One region of the Pseudoalteromonas sp. ND6B genome, then DNA from elsewhere that is predicted to be linked to it. Evidence: predicted binding sites of a transcription regulator. Region 1 holds the regulator's gene; each other region holds the start of a gene.
What was found. Region 1 encodes LexA, which represses DNA repair genes until DNA is damaged. Its sites were predicted from a motif close to TACTGTATNNNNATACAGTA; they were not measured.
Positions count from the first base shown of each region.

Region 2: ND6B_RS03310 (YebG family protein) is a predicted target of LexA. The motif match lies at 1,190-1,209, and genes of this name have one in related genera.
Region 3: ND6B_RS00655 (LexA family protein) is a predicted target of LexA. The motif match lies at 896-915, and genes of this name have one in related genera.

Region 1 is NZ_JQFL01000013.1:70,807-73,013, reverse strand. Features, by position in the region: gene ND6B_RS15380 (PaaI family thioesterase) at 1-247, opposite strand, end outside; gene lexA (transcriptional repressor LexA) at 446-1,063, shown strand; gene coxB (cytochrome c oxidase subunit II) at 1,557-2,207, shown strand, end outside.
Region 2 is NZ_JQFL01000072.1:49,625-51,831, reverse strand. Features, by position in the region: gene dsbB (disulfide bond formation protein DsbB) at 1-353, shown strand, start outside; gene ND6B_RS03300 (DUF6170 family protein) at 355-657, shown strand; gene ND6B_RS03305 (ComEA family DNA-binding protein) at 670-963, opposite strand; gene ND6B_RS03310 (YebG family protein) at 1,261-1,560, shown strand; partial or broken gene putP (sodium/proline symporter PutP) at 1,727-2,207, opposite strand, start outside.
Region 3 is NZ_JQFL01000088.1:2,236-4,442, reverse strand. Features, by position in the region: gene ND6B_RS00650 (hypothetical protein) at 1-376, opposite strand, end outside; gene ND6B_RS00655 (LexA family protein) at 927-1,343, shown strand; gene ND6B_RS00660 (Y-family DNA polymerase) at 1,328-2,207, shown strand, end outside.

The sequences.
Region 1 (2,207 bases):
TGAAATCAACCACAAAATTAGCGGCATAACTTGCTACTGTTTCAGCAAGCACCACATTTGCACCACCATGAACGATACCCATAGGGTTATGATGCTCTGGAATTGCCGGCATAGTTGCCACTAAGTAGTCATCACCAATTTCACTGATTTCTATTCCCATGGTTTTCATGAGTGTCCCTTGGCCTGTAATACCTTGATCTAATTGCTTACAAAACTCTAATGTAATCGGTTGATGCCAAATACTCATGCTAGCTCCTTGGATAAGTAATTGAGAATTAAAATTTATTAATATGATAATGCGTTGCTAATAATTACATTTATCACCCTGCTTTTAAAGTAGGTTATTGTTTGATGATAACGGCATATAAGGCATTAATTTATATTTGCGATTTTTAAATAACTGTATATACTCACAGTTAATTGTACTGTATGGAAAACCAGTTGTATGCGACCATTAACGAAACGCCAAGCGCAAATACTCGAACTCATTAAAGTGTTTATTAAAGACACTGGTATGCCTCCTACACGTGCCGAAATTGCACAAACACTGGGTTTTAAAAGTGCGAATGCTGCAGAAGAACACTTAAAAGCACTGGCCAAAAAAGGTGTGATTAAAATGAAGCCAGGCGCGAGTCGGGGCATTCAGCTTGTTGAAGAAGAGGAGCCAGAGCAGTTAGGCTTACCTTTAATTGGCAGGGTGGCTGCCGGTGAGCCTATATTGGCGCAACAGCATGTAGAAAGCCACTGTAAAATTGACCCTTTAATGTTTAAACCTGCGGCCGATTTTTTATTGCGTGTTAACGGTATGAGTATGAAAGACATTGGTATTATGGATGGTGATTTACTTGCTGTGCATAAAACCCAAGTTGCCGAAAATGGACAAGTTATTGTTGCCCGTGTTGACGACGATGTAACCGTGAAGCGTTTAGAAAAAGCGGGCAGAAAAGTACTCTTACATGCTGAAAATGATGAGTTTTCAGCTATTGAGGTCGATTTAGAAAATGAGTCGTTCAATATTGAAGGCTTAGCGGTAGGTGTTATTCGTAACGCTGACTGGATGTAGTATTAAAGCATAATTTAGCGCTTAATAGTGATTAGGCGCTGGGTTTGTTAGCAGCACAATGTCTAACTTATCAAATGTATGACTATATGTTGTTAAGTGCTTCTCCTATCATAAATAAAATCACTAAATACTTTATAAATAAACAAATTTACTCTGCTTTTTTAAGTTAACAATTTTTTATATTTCTATCCTGTAATTTCAATACACCCCTTACTAAACCTGACTCTTAGATTAATTGCCTGACTAGTTGCTATTTTTTTAGCTGCGCATTTTAAAAAATACACCTTGTTTATTTTTCATACTCACCTTGCTTATTGTTTATTTTTTAACTAGTTATTAAAGAGCTGGAATAAAAATAACTCACAGCTTAGTCGTTTTGAGAACACACATTTACTAAATCCAGCACCCTTATAAAAAATAAAAATAACGAATAGGCGTTTAAGCCGTATGCCTCTTCGCTTTGCGTCAGCAATAGCATCAAAGGAGCCGTCACATGGGTAAGCTGAGTTCTTCCTTGTGGCTTATATTGTTTGTTTTTTCGCAGAATGTGCTTGCTAATAGCCAATATAATATGCGTAAAGGCGTAACCGATATAAGTAATAATGTATACCAACTGCACATGACTATTTTTTTAATATGTTGTGTGATTGGGGTGATCGTGTTTGCCATTATGTTTTGGGCACTCATTCATCATCGCAAATCTAAAGGGGCTGTCCCTGCCCAATTCCATGAAAGCACCAAAGTAGAAATACTGTGGACTGCGATCCCTTTTGTCATATTAATTGTTATGGCCATTCCTGCGACTAAAACCTTAATTGCCATGGAGGATGCCAGCAAAGCTGATCTCACCATTAAAATTACAGGCTCACAGTGGAAGTGGCATTACGAGTATATGGGGGAGGACGTTGAGTTTTATTCCATGCTAGCTACACCTCAAAATGAAATAACCAACCTTGCTGATAAAAACCCGAATTATTTACTCGAGGTCGATAAACCGCTGGTACTACCAATTAATCAAAAAGTACGTTTTTTAATGACTTCAGATGATGTTATTCACTCATGGTGGGTGCCTGACTTTGCCGTTAAAAAAGATGCAAACCCTGGGTTTATTAATGAAACATGGACCAATATTAATGAGGTTGGT
Region 2 (2,207 bases), on a different contig from region 1:
CCGGTATTATTGGCGCCAGTAAACCAAACAACCTCGTAGTCCGTATTGTCGCTTATACAGTGTGGGGGGTTTCAAGTGTATGGGGGTTACTAATAGTTCGTGAGCACATTGAAATGCAAACAACCACTGACCCCTTCGCATTTAGCTGTGAGTTTGAGCCAAATTTTCCAGAGTTTATGCCATTACATCATTGGATACCGCAATTTTTTGAGGCAACCGGTGATTGCGGAAACATAGATTGGCAATTTGCAGGCTTAAGTATGCCTGCATGGATGGAAGTTATTTTTGTATTGTTTACCGCCACACTTATTGCGTTAGTGGCCAGTCGATTAATCTCTAAAAAGTCACTTTAATATGTTTACTTTTTTTTCAAGCCACGTTGACGAACTTAAACACTTAAAAGTTCGTCAAAGACAAACCGTTATTGCGATCTCGTTAAGTATGCTCTCTCCTAGTGACAGAGTGTTAATGCGTATTGTAAAGCTTATGCTGCTAAGCCCATTTTTTTTAATATTTACCCTTTTTGAAGGATGGCTACTCGTGCCCTTTTTGATTGTGGCTGGTTTAAGCTACCCGCTACTAACCGCCCCCGTAGATGTTAATTTTGCTAAAAAGCACCTTGGTGCTGCCTTAAAACAGTTTGATCAGGGCGCATAGCGCCCTTTTAAGTTAAAACGCCACCTTTCCATCAAGTTTGGCTAGCATTTTTTTACCCACCCCTTTTACTTTAGCTAGATCTTCAAGTGATGCGAAATCACCATTTGTTTCTCTATAATCGATAATTGCCTGTGCTTTTTTCTTGCCGACACCTGGTAACTTAATTAACTGTTTTAAATCAGCAGTATTAATATTAACCACGGCTGATTGCATCTGCTCTGATAGCATATCGCTTTGCGCAAAGGTGGTACCCATAGGTAATAAACATAAAGCAGCGGCTAATGAGATGATTTTAATTAATTTCATACTATTTCCTTTTGTGTTCTTACATGAACATTCGTTGATTATTTACACCCAGCACTTTTACATAACGTTGTGGTTACTAAGTACTAACGGTAACAATCACTCCTTGCGACTCCTTTACTGCAACGCGTTATAAAGTGACTTAATAAATAAAGTAGAGTTACTCTTTATTGTCAACCAAGCTGCAGATAAACTAAGGCTAAAGCTTGCAAAACCACGCGCAAGCTTGTACTGTATATAAAAACAGTAATCTAATGATTTAAAATAATCATATTGCCACGTAAGTAAGCAGGAGAAATCATGGCTGTTGTTGTTAAATATGTTGTAGAACGAAACGGAGTCGAGCGCATGACGTTTACTACTAAAAAAGAAGCTGATGCCTATGACAAAATGCTCGATATTGCCGAGTCACTAGAACTCATGCTTGAAAAAGTAGATGTGCCACTAAGTGAACAACAGGTTGAGTCGCTCGCGCTGGAGATTGCAAAAAGTAAAGACGACTTTATGGCCGTACTTAAAGGTGGTAAAGAAGTACCCACTAAAGCTAAAAAAACAAAGTCAGATAACGTTGCGGATATAAAAGATAAAGCAGCGAGTTAGCACTTTCAAAAGCTCAATAGTAATTATTAAAAAACTGAATTCGGTATTCGAATTCAGTTTTTTTATGCCTTTAAATAATAATAGCTAAAGGTCAGCCAATAAAAAATGCCAACCAGTTAAACTGATTGGCATTTATAAAAACCAACACTTTACGTTAGCTAATCAGTTACAATGACGATTCAACTTCATCAAACAGATCAGTAATTTCTTTTTTCGGTTCAGCTGTCACAAGGCTTCCTACCACAATAGCAATACTCGCTAAAATGAAGCCTGGGACGATTTCATAAATTACACTGCTTAAGCTCTCACCATTAATGGTAATAGGCGCATAAATCCATACAAGCACTGTTAAAGCACCAACAACCATACCGCTAATAGCCCCTTTTAAGTTCATACGTTTCCAGTAAAGACTAAACAAGACAAGTGGACCAAATGCAGCACCAAAACCAGCCCATGCGTTGCTAACTAAATCAAGTATTGAACTATTACGGTCATACGCTAGGTAAATAGCAAATAACGCAACCAGTATTACGCTAATACGCCCTACTAACACCAGCTCAGTTTGCGAGGCATCGCGGTTTAAGTAAATCTAAATCTTGTAGAAGTCTTCAGTAAGCGAGCTTGAACACACCAATAATTGCGATGAA
Region 3 (2,207 bases), on a different contig from region 1:
ATAGTGCAAAAACAAAGTGCTCGGCTTTAGCTGTAATTATATTTAATTTAGGGATAGGAGTCTTTTTACCAGAAAACTTGTTGTAAATTTTTATCACAAAGCTAAACACCAAATAGATCACATTCCAAATTGGACGTAATGTTATTCCAAGACTAGTTAAACTTACTGTAAATAATAAATATACTCCGCCAAAAGCAATAGCGAGCATCAAAAATAACAAACCGTCACCTATACTCACATCTCTGGGGAAATAGCCTATCCTCCAGCAATAAACTAATAGGACTGAACCACCTATAGTCAATCCAGTTTTGAATACGAGACTCAGTGCTTTATTTGCAATATCTAGTTGTTTATCTAATATCTCTAATGAACTCAAACCAAATCCTTTCGCTCTAACATTTATTGAACACTACACTTCTGTGGTTTGTAACACCAAAACAGCATATATCTTAATAGTTTCACTAATAATTACCTTTGTAAACAGATAATTAAATAGCTAAAATTTAAACATGTTAACTTTCACCAATACGGCGGTTAACGATGCTATAGAACAATTTAGGAGATAATTCATTAATAAAAGAATAAGTTTCTCAATGTCCGTTAACGATACAAGCCGAACTTCAATATCGAAATATATTACCCATAAAAAATAATTCCCTCTCATTTGCTTTCTTATGATTTGCTCAAGAAACCGCCTTTATGTTAATAACTAAATAGGCTTTTAGGCTAGTCTTTAATTAAGATTATTCCACATAATAATTTTCACGAAACGGTGACACCTCATTAAAGATGATATATCGATAAGTCATTGTTTTGCTGAAGTAAGAACGATATTAGCTTAGTTTAGCTCTCATTTTACATTTAAATTTCTTGGTAAGCGTTGCAAGCTGAATTATACTGTACAAATAAACAGTATTGAGGTGCGTATGTTTGTTATTCCAATTTTTATAGAGGCCGGTATTACAGGATTTGAGTCTCCTGCAGCAGAATATACAGAGCTTGGGATTTCACTCGATGAACTCATAATAAGGCACCCTAATGCGACATTTATCGGTTTAGCATCGGGTGAATCAATGCAAGATGTAGGGATTTTCGATGGTGACTTACTCGTTGTAGATAGATCTGAAAATGTGAGTACTGGCGATGTGATTGTTGCGAGTTATAACGGGACTTTTGTGTGTAAAATAATAGATAAAACAAACCGTTTACTCATTTCTGCATCTAAAAACTATCAGTCTGTTTATATCTCTGAAGATGATGATTTTAAATTAGAAGGTGTTGTTACTTCGAGCATTCGTCTTCATAAGAATAGAGCCGAGCTGAGTCGATGTTTGCCCTCGTAGATGCTGTTGCTTTTTATGCGAGTGCAGAAAAGGTCTTTGACCCCTCTATTCGCTTTAAACCAGTTGTGGTTCTAACAAATAACGATGGGTGTATTTGCGCCATATGCCCTATTGCCAGAAAGCTTAACATTCCTAAATTCCAGCCTTACTTCAAAGTTAAAAACTACCTAGAGCAACAGAATGTGATTGTTCGCTCATCAAACTATGAGCTGTATGCTGATTTGAGCGAGCGAATGATGACGGTGATAAACCGCTTTTGTGATGACCACTATGTTTATAGTATCGATGAGTCTTTTCTTCGTTTTACTGGCTTCACTAAAATCATTGATGATTGGGCCGACTATGGGCAAACAATACGCCGTGCCGTTTGGCGTGAAACCGGTCTACCCGTTGGTGTTGGGTTTGGTACGACACCTACGCTAGCTAAAGCCGCCAACCATGCAGCTAAAAAGCTGTCCGGCTATAACGGTGTTGCAGTTATCAACGATGAGCATTCTCGCCAAGCAATATTGACGCGAATGGATGTCACTGATGTATGGGGCATAGGCTCCCGTCTAGGAAAAAAGCTTAGGTTTATGGGGATTAACACGGCATGGGAGCTCGCTTGTCAAAACCCTAAAGCCATGAGAAGAATGTTCAGTGTTGTCATTGAGCGAACAGTCAGCGAATTAAACGGTATTGCGTGTTTAAGTTGGGATGAAGTAAAGCAGAATAAAAAAGAGATATACTCTACAAGAAGCTTTGGTGAAAGAGTCAGTGACATAACAACACTAAAATCAGCTCTCGTTACGCATGCTGCCATTGTTGGCCGCAAACTTAGGAAGCAGCACTCTTTAACAAAACGTATCGTTATATTTGCTGCTA